2 regions of the Mesorhizobium sp. 43Arga genome follow, and region 1 is predicted to be linked to the other one. Evidence: riboswitches for the same ligand, from Rfam matches in the RefSeq annotation. Region 1 holds a riboswitch; the other holds the start of a gene.
What was found. A riboswitch is a leader RNA that binds a small molecule or an ion and turns the genes downstream of it on or off. The one in region 1 is predicted to bind cobalamin.

Region 2: another riboswitch for cobalamin. It lies ahead of bluB (5,6-dimethylbenzimidazole synthase); the one in region 1 lies ahead of ACWGS8_RS19675 (aromatic ring-hydroxylating oxygenase subunit alpha).

The regions. Positions count from the first base shown of each region.
Region 1 is NZ_JBSKBO010000005.1:299,464-307,102, forward strand. Features, by position in the region: gene ACWGS8_RS19655 (phosphoenolpyruvate carboxykinase) at 1-870, shown strand, start outside; gene arfB (alternative ribosome rescue aminoacyl-tRNA hydrolase ArfB) at 969-1,406, shown strand; gene ACWGS8_RS19665 (alpha-ketoglutarate-dependent dioxygenase AlkB family protein) at 1,498-2,127, shown strand; gene ACWGS8_RS19670 (2Fe-2S iron-sulfur cluster-binding protein) at 2,225-3,322, opposite strand; gene ACWGS8_RS19675 (aromatic ring-hydroxylating oxygenase subunit alpha) at 3,400-4,647, opposite strand; cobalamin riboswitch at 4,762-4,962, opposite strand; gene ACWGS8_RS19680 (DUF680 domain-containing protein) at 5,446-5,646, shown strand; gene ACWGS8_RS19685 (DUF680 domain-containing protein) at 5,719-5,922, shown strand; gene ACWGS8_RS19690 (DUF680 domain-containing protein) at 5,990-6,241, shown strand; gene ACWGS8_RS19695 (ABC transporter ATP-binding protein) at 6,325-7,437, opposite strand; gene bglA (beta-galactosidase BglA) at 7,467-7,639, opposite strand, start outside.
Region 2 is NZ_JBSKBO010000004.1:287,966-295,604, forward strand. Features, by position in the region: gene ACWGS8_RS17015 (MFS transporter) at 1-902, opposite strand, end outside; gene ACWGS8_RS17020 (TetR/AcrR family transcriptional regulator) at 1,022-1,624, shown strand; gene ACWGS8_RS17025 (hypothetical protein) at 1,725-2,708, shown strand; partial or broken gene bluB (5,6-dimethylbenzimidazole synthase) at 2,801-3,460, opposite strand; cobalamin riboswitch at 3,562-3,741, opposite strand; gene ACWGS8_RS17035 (histone deacetylase family protein) at 3,863-4,789, shown strand; gene ACWGS8_RS17040 (exodeoxyribonuclease VII small subunit) at 4,793-5,044, shown strand; gene ACWGS8_RS17045 (DUF2277 domain-containing protein) at 5,142-5,408, shown strand; gene ACWGS8_RS17050 (pirin family protein) at 5,449-6,369, shown strand; gene dxs (1-deoxy-D-xylulose-5-phosphate synthase) at 6,556-7,639, shown strand, end outside.

The DNA of each region.
Region 1 (7,639 bases):
GATCCGTCGCGCACGCTGATCGGCGACGACGAGCATGGCTGGGGCCCGCACGGCATCTTCAATTTCGAAGGCGGCTGCTACGCCAAGACGATCAAGCTGTCGGCCGAAGCCGAGCCGGAGATCTTCGCCACCACGCAGCGCTTCGGCACGGTGCTGGAAAATGTCGTGCTCGACGCCGATGGCGTGCCGGACTTCAACGACGGCCGCCTCACCGAAAACACACGCTGCGCCTACCCGCTCGACTTCATCCCCAATGCCTCGAAGACCGGGCGCGCCAATCATCCCAAAAACATCATCATGCTGACCGCCGACGCTTTCGGCGTGATGCCGCCGATCGCGCGGCTGACCCCGGCGCAGGCGATGTATCATTTCCTCTCCGGCTACACGGCCAAGGTGGCCGGAACCGAAAAGGGCGTCACCGAACCCGAAGCGACGTTCTCGACCTGCTTCGGCGCTCCATTCATGCCGCGCCATCCCTCCGAATATGGCAATCTGCTGCGCGAGCTCATCGCCAGCCACGACGCCGATTGCTGGCTGGTCAACACCGGCTGGACCGGTGGCGCTTACGGCACCGGCAAGCGCATGCCGATCAAGGCGACGCGTGCTCTGCTTGCCGCCGCGCTCGACGGATCGCTGAAGACAGGCGAATTCCGCACCGATGCAAATTTCGGCTTCAAGGTGCCGGTGGCGGTGCCTGGCGTCGACAGTGCCATTCTCGATCCGCGCTCGACCTGGGCCGACAAGCCTGCCTATGACCGCCAGGCGGCAAGGCTGGTCGGCATGTTCGCCGTCAATTTCGAGAAATTCGAGCCGCATGTCGATGCAACCGTCATGGGCGCGGCGCCCCGCATGCAGGAAGCGGCGGAGTAACAGCCCGGATCGCTCGGCATCATTGCCGCTCGGCACCCTTGATGGCCCGGTTTCGATCGGGCCTTTTCTTTTTCATGCCGCCGCGCCATGACTGCGGCATGCCGATCGACGACAACATCATCATTGCGGACGAAGCCGTGATCCATCCGGGCGACCTGCACGAGGATTTCATCCGCTCGTCAGGCCCCGGTGGCCAGAACGTCAACAAGGTGGCGACCGCCGTGCAACTGCGCTTCGACGCGGCCAACGCGGCCGGCCTGTCGGAACGCGTGCGTGCCCGCACGATCAAGCTTGCCGGCCAGCGCGCCACCAAGGACGGCGTCATCGTCATCGAGGCCGGGCGCTTCCGCACCCAGGAGCAGAACCGGGCGGACGCCCGGGCGAGGCTCACGGCGCTTGTCGCCAAGGCCGCCGAACCGCCGCCGCCGCCCCGCAAGAAGACCAGGCCCTCGAAAGGCGCGGTCGAGCGGCGGCTGAAGAGCAAGGCCGGACGCGGCACGATCAAGAAGCTGCGCGGCCGCGTCGGCGACGACTGATCCGTCTGCCGGAGCGTTTTCGGGTCGTTGTCAGCACCTCCATGTGGCATTCTTCAAGGTCAACGCAGCAACCGGATTGTCAACCGACCTCATGCTCGTTCTGCCCAAAGGCGTTCGCCACATGCCGGCCTATCTCTCGCGCGCCATCCAGGACGCGCTGGTCGAGGATGTGCGAAGCATCGTCCAGCAGGCTCCGCTGTTCGTGCCGGCCATGCCGCGCACCGGCAAGGAGATGAGCGTGCGCATGACCAATTGCGGCCCGCTCGGCTGGGTCACCGACAAGGAGCGCGGCTATCGCTACCAGCCGACGCATCCGTTGACCGGAGAGCCATGGCCGCCGATCCCGGAGGGGCTGCTCGAGCTTTGGCGGCAGGTGTCGGGCTATCCGAATCCGCCGGAGGCCTGCCTCATCAATTTCTACACGGCGGACGCGAAGATGGGCCTGCACCAGGACCGCGACGAGGCCGATTTCTCGGCGCCTGTCGTCTCCGTCTCGCTTGGTGACGATTGCCTGTTCCGGGTCGGCCAGACGACGCGCGAGGGCGCCACCAAGTCGTTCAGGCTGAAGAGCGGCGACGTCGTCGTGCTTGGAGGCGAGGGCCGTCTCGCCTTCCACGGCGTCGACCGCATCTATCCCTCGACCTCGGCGCTGCTCAAGAATGGCGGCAGGATCAATCTGACGCTGCGGCGGGTGACGAAGCCGCACGAGAACGCCTCATAAGCCGATCTTGATGCAAGTCCCAATCGAGGCTGCCAGGTGGAGCGCCACGGCATCGCCATCGCGCCCGCAATTTCGGGATCCGTGGGGCGCGAGCGGGTTACGCCTCGATTTCGAGAGCCGAAAGCGGCTTCGAGCAACAGGCAAGGATGAAGCCGTCATCGATCTCGTGATCGAGGATGCCGCCATTGTGGCTCATCTCGACGGCACCGGAGACTTTCTTCACCTTGCAGGTTCCGCATAGGCCGAATTCGCAGGCAGCGGGGATCCGCACGCCAGAGGCGCGCGCCGTCTGCAGCACTGTCTGGCCGGCGACGCACTCGGCATCGACACCCGAAAGCGCGAAGCGGATCGGCGTTGCTTCGACGGGAACGGCCACGCCGTCTTCCCCGGGCGCTGCGAACGGTGCCGGGATTTCCTCCACCGCGGGTGCGGCGAAGCTCTCCTGGTGATACTTCGTCATGTCGAAGCCGGCGGCGTCCAGCATGCCGCGCACGGCGCGCATGAAAGGGTCCGGCCCGCAGCAGAAGATCTCGCGTTCGCGGAAATCGGGCGCCAGCAGCGGCAGCCGGATCGCGTCAATGCGGCCCATATGGCCGTACCAGCCCTCGCGGCTCGATCGCTCCTCGATCATGAAGCCGAGCGACAGGCCCGGCATATGGCCGCCGAGCAGTTCGAGCTCCTTGCGGAAGATGATCTCTTCCGGGCGCCGCGCGCAATTGACGAAGCCGACATCGGTCCATGGCGCGCAATCGTTCAGCCAGCGCAGCATCGACATCATCGGCGTCACACCGGAACCGGCCGAGATGAACAGATATTTGGCGGCCGGGTGGCTGTGCAGGGAAAAGTCGCCGTTCGGTCCATAGGCCTTGACGTGCGAACCGGGCACAAGGTGATCGAACATCCAGCGTGTGCCGATGCTGCCTGCCTGCGCCTTCACCGTCACCGCGATCGAGAACGGCCGCGACGGCGACGACGACAGCGTATAGGTGCGCATCAGCGGCCCATCCGGCGTCGGCAGTTCCAGCGTCACGAACTGGCCCGGCTTATAGCGGAACCAGGTCTGGTTGTCGGAGCGGAAGGTGAAGGTCTTGACGTCAGGCGCCTCGTCGCTGACGCCGATCACTTCCAGCACCTGCAGCCTGTCGTTCCAGGGCGCCATCTGGTCGAGATGGCGATAGAGGCCAAGATCCGTCATCGCATTCATCCCTCTTGTCCTTTCATTTTGCGCATGGCGTCATCCCAAAACCGCGGAACACTTTTGGGCGCCATGCGCTAGGCAACGCTGCGCAGGGCCGGCCGGCCGTCGTCGGCAAGACGCGGACCGATGAAGCGGGCGTACCAGTCGACGAACTGGATCACACCGCCCTCGTGCAGCTCCGAATAAGGGCCGGGTTCATAGGCCGGCGACAGGATGCCGAAAGCGTTTTCCTCGACGATGCGGCGGTCCTGGTCGTTGGTCTCGGTCCAGACATGGGTGAGTTCGGCAAGATCGTAGTCGACGCCCTCGATCGCATCCTTGTGCACCAGCCATTTGGTCGTCACCGCGGTTTCCGTGGCGCTGATCGGCAGCACGCGGAAGGTGACGGCATGGTCGATCAGGATATGGTTCCAGGTCGTCGGGTAATGATAGTGCATCAACGTGCCGATGCGGTCGGCCGAGACGCTGTCGGACAGGTTCTTCTTCACCGCCCGCTTGCCCGTCATCGTGTAGCTGACCGCGTCGCGCAGCAGCGGCGCGCGGGTGGCGCGGTATTGTCCAGCCGGGTCGATGCGGAACTTGCTCGGCAGGCCTGCCGCCTCGCATTTGGCCCAGTGTGCCAGCATCTCCGGATCGCTGTCGGCGCCTTGCACGCCGGTCACCGTCGGGGCTTCCGGGAAGGTCTTGCAAAGCTCTGGATGGTTGCCGGCGCAATGGTAGCACTCGCGGTTGTTTTCCCAGACGAGCTTCCAGTTGCCCTTCTCGACGATGGTGCTCTCGAAGGCGATCTTTGCTTCGCTGAGCCGGTGCGGCTTGAGATAGGGTTCGATCATCGCCCGCATCGGTGCGAAGTCGGCGGGTTCCTTGGCCAGGCAGATGAAGATATAGCCAGCCACGCTTTCGCAGGCGACCGGCTTCAGGCCGAACTGGCTCTTGTCGAAACCTTCGGCCATCTGGCGGGCAAACAGCAGCCTTCCGTCCAACTCATAGGTCCACTGGTGATAGGGGCAGACCAGTTTGGCGGCCATGCCCTTGTCGGTGTTGCAGACGCGGCTGCCGCGATGGCGGCAGGAATTGTGGAAGGCGTTGATCCTGCCCTGCTGATCGCGCACCAGCACGACCGGATAGTCGCCGATTTGCACGGTGATGAAGCTGCCGGGCTTGGGCAGTTCGCAATCATGGCCAATGAACAGCCAGTCGCGATACCAGATCAGCTCCATGTCGAGCTTGAAGAAGTCGGGATCGGTGTAGAAGGGCTGCTCGAGCGAGAAGCCCTCTCTGCGGCTGTTCAAGAGCCTCAGCATATCGTTGCGCGCGTCCATGTCCTGTCCTCTTCGTTCAAGGACTGACTATGGTGGTGATTGAGGAAGGATCGGCCACGCGCCGGCGAGCGCCGGGCATGCAGCATCCGCCTCTTGACCGCCCACCGCGATCAGTCGAGTTCAAATTCTCGGGCTGGTTTCCGGGCTCTGGAGTGTCCTTGCGGACGGTCGCGACACCTTCCCAGGCTTTCGCCCAGTGGTCTCCCGTTGCGACTTGAACTCCACCACCGTTGCGGGGGCAGCGCCGGACTTTGACCGGCTTCCCAATTCTCCGCCTCGTCGTCACGAAGCGGCACCTGAGATGACATGATCTAATCACGACGGCGTTTGCGACATCGGCATGAAAGCGACATCGCATCCATGTGGCGCGACACGCATGCGCAACGATCAGGTCACGGACAGCCGTCACGAAAATCGATTGTACCGACCGTCAAAATCGACCCGGAAAGGGAGCAAAAAAGGTTAACGGTTTCGAAAAGTGACTATTAGCAGATTCTAAAATCGAACCGAACGGTTCGTTTCTGTTGACGGTGCGTGCAGGAGGGTGTGAACGCTGGGCCTCCGATACAGTCTGTGATCTTGCGGCTGGTTTTAACTAAACAACTGATATCAGTAGGAAAAATGTTTGACTTGGGAGCCCCTGGCACAATTTCAAGTGGTGGATTCTTGGTCCACACGGAACAACTTCGTGATTGGAAACGGCGATCTGGCTTTCCCACATCGAGGCAGTCCGAACGACGCGATTTCAATCCCAAGACACGCCGCTAGACGGACGGAAAAAATACTGGAGTACTAAAAATGAAAAAGATTGTTTTCACTGCCGCCGCCCTTCTGGCCATTTCCGGCAGCGCCTTCGCTGGTAGCGACCACTATGGTTCGAATGCCCCTGCAGCCACTGCTGCCGTCGACAGCTCGTACACCGCTTCGACCAAGAAGTCGGAACCGGCTGCTCAGACGCCTGCCCAGGGCGCCGATCGCAACCTCTTCGGCAACAACTAACAACAGGTGCCGGCTAATGGCAGGCTCTTCGCCCGCCGCTCTGGCCGACTCTGAGAAATTCAGGAGACCAACATGAACAAGATCATCCTTGCTGCGGCCGCCGTCCTGGCCATTTCCGGCAGCGCTTTCGCGGGCAGCGACAATTTTGGCTCCGACGGCGCCAACCAGCCGACCGCTACGGTCGACCATTCCTACACAGCTTCGGTCGACAAGTCGGCTCCGGCCACCCAGGTGCCTGCTCAGCAGGGCGCTGACCGCAACCTCTTCGGCAGGTAATGCCGGTTTACAGGAATGGCGGCTCGCCCGGCCATTCCTGCGAAATCCAGAAATTCAGGAGACTAACATGAACAAGATCATCCTTGCTGCCGCCGCCGTTCTGGCCATCTCCGGCAGCGCCTTCGCTGGCAGCGACAATTTTGGCTCAAAAGGCGCCAACCAGCCGGCCGTAACTTCGCCCTCCGTAACTTCGATTGACAACTCGCGTACGGCTTCGATCCGCGAGAACGGCTCGCCTGTCTACAAGCTGCTCAATTCGTCGGGCGACGTGCAGAAGTCAGCTCCTCAGGGTAGCGACCGGAACCTCTTCGGCCGTTAACAGCCGAAGCTGACTTTCCAAAAAAAGCGGCGGGCCTGGCCCGCCGCTTTTTTTGTCGCCTTGACCCGTTAGCGCTGGCGGCCTCAGGCCGCTTTTGCTTCCGGCCTTTGCAGCGCGAAGGAATGTCCGTCGGCATCGAAGATATGCAGGTCCTCGGCGTTGGCGCTCAGCCGCAATGCCGAACCGCGTTTGACCTCGACATTGCCCGGCAGTTTGGTCACCAGCGGCAGGTCGGCGCGGCCGATGTCGACATAAACCAGCTGAACCTCGCCGAGCTGCTCGATATAATCGACCGTTCCCTCGAACAGATAGTCCGCGCCGCTGGCGATCATCAGGTCTTCCGGCCGCACGCCGAAACTGACCGCCGCGCCCTTGGCCGAGGCGGGCGTCGTGATCGGCACCGTCGCCTTGCGGCCGCCGACATGGTTGACGACGGTCGGGTTGCCGGTCTTGTCGATGGTTGCCGGCAGGATGTTCATGGCCGGCGAGCCGATGAACTGGGCGACGAACAGATTGCCGGGTTTCTTGTAAAGGTCCATTGGCGTGCCGACCTGTTCGACATGGCCATCCTTCAGCACCACGATGCGGTCGGCCAGCGTCATCGCCTCGACCTGGTCGTGGGTGACATAGATCATCGTCGTGTTGGGCATCGATTCCTTGAGCTTGGCGATCTCGATGCGGGTCGCGACGCGCAGTGCGGCGTCAAGGTTCGACAGCGGCTCATCGAACAGGAACACTTTAGGATTGCGCACGATGGCGCGGCCGATGGCGACACGCTGGCGCTGGCCCCCCGACATCGCCTTGGGCAGCCGGTCGAGATATTTGGTTAGCTGCAGGATTTCCGCGGCCTGGCGCACGCGGCGGTCGATCTCGGCCTTGTTTTCCTTGCCGATCTTCATCGAGAACGCCATGTTGTCGTAGACCGTCATATGCGGATAGAGCGCGTAGGACTGGAACACCATGGCGATGCCGCGCTTGGACGGCGGCACATCGTTGACCACTTCGCCATCGATCTTGAGCTCGCCTGACGTGATTTCCTCGAGCCCGGCGATCGAGCGCAGCAAGGTCGACTTGCCGCAGCCCGATGGACCGACGAAGACGATGAACTCGCCCGATTTGATATCGAGGTCGATGCCGTGGAGAATGTTGAGATTGCCGTAGGACTTCTTCACTTGCCTCAAATTGACATCGGCCATTGGTTTCCTCCCAGTGATTTCGCAAAAATTCAGTCGATGCGCCCGAACCAGGCGCCATAGCCGCCAAGCTCGACCGAACCGGGGTTCGCCTGACCGGAAAACCCGTGTCCCGGCAAAGGTTGCAGGGATCGCCTGCCAAGGTCAACCTTGGCCGGCTTGGCGCCGAGGTTGAAGACGCAGACAACCTGCTCATTGCCGGCGC
Region 2 (7,639 bases), on a different contig from region 1:
AGCGGCACGCTGTTGGCGGTGAGCGGCAGCAAGGTGCCGAGCGCGACAAGCGCGACCGCGATGGCAAGCTGGCGTTGCAGTGGTGCTTTCAGATTGAGCGCGCCGACAATGATGCCGAGCACGAACGACCCCAGCGCGTAGACACCGATGACGAGGCTGGCGGCGCCGGGCTGGCCGAGTTCTTTGGTGATCGCCACCGTGCTCACTTCCGTCGTCGCGAAGGTGGCACCGATGAAGATCAGGGCAAAGGTGATGATCTGCACTGGCCGCAGGCGGATCGCCGAGCTGGTCGAGCCATGGTCCACCGGGCGCACTAGCGGCTCGGTCGATCTCTGCAGGATGAACGCGGTCGAGCCCAGAGCGAGGAACAGTGTGCTTGCCAGCATGCCCGCTTCGGGGAACAGGGCCGCACTCAGGCCGACCGACAGCGATGCCCCGGCGATATAGACCAGTTCATCCGCCGCCGATTCGAAGGCGAAGGCGGTGTTCATTTCGGGGCGGCCCCGGAAGAGTTCGGTCCAGCGCGCGCGCACCATGGCCGGCATGCTGGGCATGGCCGCTGCCAGCAGCGCCGACACGAACAGCGTCCAGACCGGCCAGTCCCGATTGGCGGCCGCAACCAGCGTGATGAAGGCGAGCACGGAGATGATCGTCGTGGGCACGACGATCCGCGTCTGGCCAAGGCGATCGACCAGTCTTGATATCTGCGGCGCCAGGAAAGCGTTGGCCAGCGCGAATGCCGCGGAGACAGCGCCGGCCAGCCAATATTCGCCGCGCGTCTGCGACAGCATCGCCACGATGCCGATCGGCGCCATGGCGATGGGGAGGCGGGCCATGAAGCCGGCGGCTGCAAAGCCCTTGGCTCCTGGGGCGCGGAAAATTTCCGAATAGGGGTTTTGCATGGGGTTCCTCGACAAAGGCCGGTTCGACAATTACATACGAAGCGTATGAGAACTAGATAGGGCATACGTGACGTATGTCAATTGGCATACGAAGCGTATGTGAATAGGACCAGACGGAAATGCACAGACCCCGCAAGGAAATGATCGCCGAGACGCGCGCCAAGCTGATCGCCGCCGCCCGCCAGGCCTTTGGCACGATCGGTTATGCCGAAGCGTCGATGGATGATTTCACGGCATCGGCCGGGCTGACGCGCGGCGCCCTCTATCACCACTTCGGCGACAAGAAGGGGCTGCTGGAGGCCGTTATCGCCGAAATCGACGGCGAGATGGCGGCCCGGGTGAATGAGGTCGCGTCGAGAGCGCCGACCCGCTGGCAGCACTTCGTCGACGAATGCACGACCTATATCGAAATGGCGCTGGAGCCGGAAATCCAGCGCATCATGTTCCGCGACGGTCCGGCCGTGCTGGGCGATCCGGCACAATGGCCGAATGCCAATGCCTGCGTCGGTTCAATGACCGATCATCTGACCGCACTGCAGGGGGAAGGGGTGGTCGTCCCGAGCGTCGACCCCGAGACCGCCGCGCGGCTGATCAACGGGGCGAGCAGCCAGGCGGCGCAGCGGATCGCCAATTCGAACGACCCCGAAGCGACGTCGAAGATCGTCGTTGCGGCGTTCAAGCAACTGCTCGAGGGACTGCTCAGAAAACCAGCTTTGCAATAGAACTAAATCCTCGTTGGGCGCCCCGCTGATCACAGCCCGCGATTGACAATCGCGAGGCTGAGCGCATCCTTCCCAGCCATCTCTGAGGGGAGATTCGGGCATGTGGGATTTCGATATCGGCAGGTCGGTGTCCATCATGATGCGGACCTGGCCCTTCATTGTCTTTCGCATGATCATCTATTTCGGCATCACGCTGGCCTATATCGTGGCGACCGGCACCGGTGCGTCGGTCGGCTACGGCGTCGGCCATATCTCCACCGATCCTGACGGGCCGATGTCTTTTGCCCTTTGGGGCGGCGTGGTCGGCTTCGGCGTCGTTTCGATCGCCGTCTATTGGATCCGCGAATACATTCTCTACGTCGTCAAGGCCGGCCATATCGCCGTTATGGTCCATCTGATCGACGGCCGGGATGTCCCCGACGGCCAGAACCAGATCGCCTATGCCAGGCAGGTCGTGACCGAGCGTTTCGCCGAGGCCAACATCCTTTTCGTCGTCGACCAACTGGTCAAGGGCGCCATCCGCGCCATCACCGGCCTGCTCGGCGGCATTGCCGCCTTCCTGCCCATTCCGGGCCTGAGCGGCCTGGTCTCCTTCATCAACACGGTGATCCGCCTGTCGCTGACCTATGTCGACGAGATCATCCTCGGCTACAACATCCGCATCAATTCGTCCTCGCCCTTCGAGACGGCGCGCCAAGGCGTGGTGCTCTATGCCCAGAACGGCAAGACCATGGTCAAGAATGCGGTCTGGCTGGCGGTCATCATGTGGGGCGTGTCCTTCGTCATCTTCTTGGCTATGCTGGCTCCGGCCGGCGCCATTCTCTTCATCATGCCCGGACAACTCGCCGGCTGGGCCTTCGTGCTCGCCATCGTCTTCGCCTGGGCCTTCAAGGCGGCCTTCATCGAGCCCTTCGCCATCGCTTGCCTGATGCAGGTCTATTTCAAGACCATCGCCGGCCAGGTGCCTGACCCCGCCTGGGATATCAGACTGGCCGAGGCGTCGTCGAAGTTCCGGGAATTGAAGGACAAGGCGCTGGCCTCCTTTGGTGGCTCGCGCTGGGGCACGGCTGGCGCGACGCGCTGATCAGCCGGGCATGTGGTCGTCGGCGCGGCATCGGAGGCGTTGAGGCGCGCCACCGCTGACTTGAGCGGCGCCTCACCTTGCCCGCAAAAAGTCTCGCTCATGATCAGTTCGGGCAGCGGCAGCCGCCGGCCCCAGCCGTGTGTTTCAAGGTCGGGTTTGGGTGCGAACTCGGAAACCCGGCCGACGCAGAGATAGGCGATCGGCGTCACGTGCTCGGGAATGGACAGCAGGCTCTTCAACGCTTGGGGCTCGATGATGCTGACCCAGCCGACCCCGACGCCTTCGGCGCGCGCGGCCAGCCAGAAATTCTGCACCGCGCAGACCGCGCTGTAGAGATCCATCTCCGGATTGTGCCAGCGTCCCAGCGGCGAGTTTTTTGAGCGCTCGCGGTCGCAGGTGATGCAGATGTTGAGGGCGCTTTCGCAGATGCCTTCAAGCTTGAGCTTGCGGTAGAGCGCCTGTCTTTCCACTTCGATTTCAGGCAATTCCTGTTCGCGCGCGGCCAGGAACAGGTCGCGCACATCAGCCCGCCGCGCGGCGTCGCGGATGACGATGAAATTCCACGGCTGCATGAAGCCGACCGACGGTGCGTGGTGAGCGGCAAGCAGAAGCCGCGCCAGCACCGCGTCATCGAGCGCGTCGGGCAGGAAATGGCTGCGCACGTCGCGCCGCGTGAACATGGCGCGATAGACCGCGTCACGCGCCATCTGGTCAAATCCGTCGCCCATAGGAGCGGTCATGTGTTCCGGCATCGCTCGTCCCCTTGCGATTGCAATAGTTTCACACCGCCAGAGCGTACTTTGTGCGTCCGAGTGGACGCACGTGGCTCTGATGCCAGCCGCCTGACCATGCGGATGACGATGCCTGCCAGGCCGGTCTTCTGGCTCGGGATCAACCCGCGTCCGGTGCCTTCCCGTCATCGACAGTGGCATATACCGGCGCGGTCCCCCTCACAGCGTTGGGCACGCCACGGAGTTCAACCGTGTTCCCGATTCTCCCGCTTGCGGCGGGCACCAGGCAGTGACGGCGACCTTACGCCGAAGCCGCGGCTGCGCCAATCCCCGCAGCGACGCCAATGGACGCAGGCGCGATTTTCCCCAGTCATCAAGCTGCAATGCATGGCCATCGCTGCACCGGGGCACTAGATAGGGAGCATGACAACCCGTCTCTACACGCATCCGATCTTCCTTGAGCACATCACGCCGCCCGGTCACCCCGAGCGGCCGGACCGCCTGCGCGCCATCGAGCGCGTACTTGATGACGAGGCCTTTGCCGCGCTCGATCGCGTCAAGGCGCCGGAGGGCGACGAGGCCACCATCCTCTACGCCCACCCCGCCGATTTCGTCGCCCGTGTGCGAGCCGCGATTCCCGAAGAGGGCATTGCCCGCATCGATGCCGACACCACCGCCAGCCCGAAGAGCTGGCAGGCGGTGATCGCCGCGATCGGCGCCGCCAACGCCGCCGTCGACGACGTCTTTGCCGGCCGTGCCGACAATGTCTTCGTCGCCGCCCGGCCGCCCGGCCACCATGCCGAAAAGGCCACCGCCATGGGCTTCTGCTTCTTCAACACGGCGGCGATCGCTGCGCGCTATGCGCAGAACAAGCATGGCGCCGAGCGTGTCGCGGTCGTCGACTGGGATGTGCATCACGGCAACGGCACGCAGGATATCTTCTGGGACGATCCCTCGGTGCTCTATTGCTCGACGCACCAGATGCCACTTTATCCCGGCACCGGCGCGAAGAACGAGACCGGCGCCGGCAACATTGTCAACGCGCCTTTGGCGCCGCAGACCGGCAGCGAGGTGTTTCGCGATGCCTTCCTGTCGCGCGTGCTGCCGGCGCTCGACAATTTCGCGCCCGATCTGATCATCATTTCAGCCGGGTTCGACGCGCACCATCGCGACCCGCTGGCCGAGATCAACCTCACCGAGGACGATTTCGACTGGGCGACCGGCCAGCTGGTGCAGCGTGCCGCGCGCCACAGCGGCAACCGGCTCGTCAGCCTGCTCGAGGGCGGCTACGATCTGCAGGGACTGGCATTTTCGGTCGCCGCCCATGTCGGGCGACTGATGAAAGGATGAATGATGGCTGGTGAAACCAACGAAGACGTCAAGGCGATGAGCTTCGAGCAGGCGCTCGACGCGCTGGAGAAGATCGTCGATGATCTGGAGCGTGGCGACGTGCCGCTCGACCAGTCGATCAAGATCTACGAGCGCGGCGAGGCGCTGAAGGCGCATTGCGACCGCCTGCTGAAGGCGGCCGAGGACAAGGTCGAGAAGATCAGGCTGTCGCGCGACGGCAAGCCGGTCGGAACCGAGCCGCTCGACGCGGATTGAGGCACGGAGCAGCCTACCGGTTTTGGACACGATCAAGGTTGAGGATTAAGCTCGTCCCGCCTGAAACGGCTCCAGGACAAGAGGAGATACGGAAGCGATGTGCAGAAACATCAAGACCCTGTTCAATTTTGACCCGCCGGCAACCAATGATGAAGTCCGCGACGCGGCCCTTCAGTTCGTCCGCAAGCTGAGCGGAACGACACGGCCCTCGAAACAGAACCAGCATGCGTTTGACCACGCCGTCGAAGCCATTGCGGCATCGGCGCGCGAACTGCTCGATTCGCTTGAAACCCATCAGCATCCGCGCAACCGCGAAGAGGTGGCGGCCAAACTGCGGGCGAAGGCGGCGATCCGCTTCGCCTGACGCGGCTAAAGCGGCCACCGACCGCTGACAAGGAGAGTCCATGAGCTTCTTTCCCGGAAAAGACCCTGAAGCCGGCGACGCCTTTGCCAGCGACCAGATCGAGCTGATGGTCATCCCGAACGCCAAGGACATTGGCGGCTTCGAGGTGCGTCGCGCGCTGCCGACCGCCAGGAGGCGGCTGGTCGGGCCGTTCATCTTCTTCGATCGCATGGGTCCGGCGATCCTGCGGGCAGGACAGGCTCTCGACGTCCGTCCTCACCCGCATATCGGCCTGTCGACCGTGACCTACCTGTTCGACGGCAAGATTCGTCATCGCGATTCCCTTGGCACCGAAATGGTGATCCAGCCCGGCGACGTTAATTTGATGACCGCCGGCCGTGGCATCGTGCACTCCGAGCGCACGCCGGAGGAACTGCGCGGCGCGCCGATGTCGATCTCCGGCCTGCAGACATGGCTGGCCTTGCCCGACAACAAGGAGGAAGTGGCGCCGGTGTTCGAGAACACCGGTGCCTTGCGGTTGCCCGAGATCGACAGCGAAGGTGTCCGCGGCCGCATCGTCATCGGGGATTTTCAAGGGTTGCGCTCCCCGGTACGGGCCGACACCGAGACACTCTATGCCGACCTCCGACTGGCGCCCGGCGCCAGCGTGAAGATCCCGGCCGATGCGGAGGAGCGCGCCGTCTACACGCTGGAAGGCGAGGTCGCGATTTCGGGCGACGTCTTTCCGGCCGAGCGGCTGCTGGTGTTCCGGCCTGGTGACGAGATCATCATATCGTCGCAAACCGGTGCGCATTTCATGCTGTTCGGCGGCGCCTCGCTCGGCTCGCAGCGCTATATCTGGTGGAATTTCGTCTCCTCGTCGAAGGAGCGCATCGAGCAGGCCAAGCAGGAATGGAAGACGGGCCGCTTCGATATCGTTCCTGGAGATGAGAAAGAGTTCATCCCGCTGCCAGAAAACTAATGAACCTTGCCCAAAAGCGGCCCGGTTTCGGGACCACGATACACACGAAAACAAGGACTTGAAAGCGCGTCGCATAAGCTGCTTCGACGCGCTATCCTTTTGGGGGACAGGCCCGCGTCACTGACACGCATTTACTTTCGCCGGCCGGCGGCCTATCCCGCCGTTGAACAGAAAGCCTGAGCACCCGTGAACGCAACGCCGCATACGCCGCTACTCGACAAGGTCCGCATTCCGGCGGATCTGCGCGCGCTTGACGAAAGCGAACTGCCGCAACTGGCCTCCGAGCTTCGCCTCGAACTGGTCGACGCGGTGTCGCGCACCGGCGGCCATCTCGGCGCCGGCCTCGGCGTGGTCGAACTGACGGTGGCGCTCCACTATGTCTTCAACACCCCTGACGACCGGCTGATCTGGGATGTCGGCCACCAGGCCTATCCGCACAAGATCCTGACCGGCCGCCGCGACCGCATCCGCACGCTACGCCAGGAAGGTGGCCTGTCCGGCTTCACCCGCCGCGCCGAGAGCGAATACGATCCCTTCGGCGCCGCCCACTCCTCGACATCGATCTCGGCCGGCCTCGGCATGGCCGCCGCTCGCGACCTCTCCGGCGGCCGCAACAATGTCATCGCCGTGATCGGCGACGGCGCCATGTCGGCCGGCATGGCCTATGAGGCGATGAACAATGCCGGCGCGCTCGATGCCCGGCTCATCGTCATCCTCAACGACAACGACATGTCGATCGCGCCGCCGACCGGTGCGATGAGCGCCTATCTGGCGCGGCTCGCCTCGGGCAAGGCCTATGCCGGCCTGCGCGACTTCGGCAAGAAGCTGACATCCTATCTCGGCAAGCGCGCCGATCGCGCGATCACAAGAGCGGTCGAGCATGCGCGCGGCTACGTCACCGGCGGCACTTTGTTCGAGGAACTCGGCTTCTACCACATCGGCCCGATCGACGGTCACAATCTCGAACATCTGATCCCGGTGCTGAAGAATGTCCGCGACAATGGCGAAGGCCCGGTGCTGATCCATGTCGTCACCCAGAAGGGCAAGGGCTACGCGCCGGCGGAAGAAGCCGCCGACAAATATCACGGCGTCAACAAGTTCGACGTCATCACCGGCGCGCAGGCCAAGGCGCCGGCCAACGCACCGGCCTACACCAAGGTGTTCGCCGAAAGCCTGATCCAGGAAGCCCGCGAGGACGACCGTATCGTCGCCGTCACCGCCGCCATGCCGAGCGGCACGGGGCTTGATCTGTTCGGCGAAGTGTTCCCGT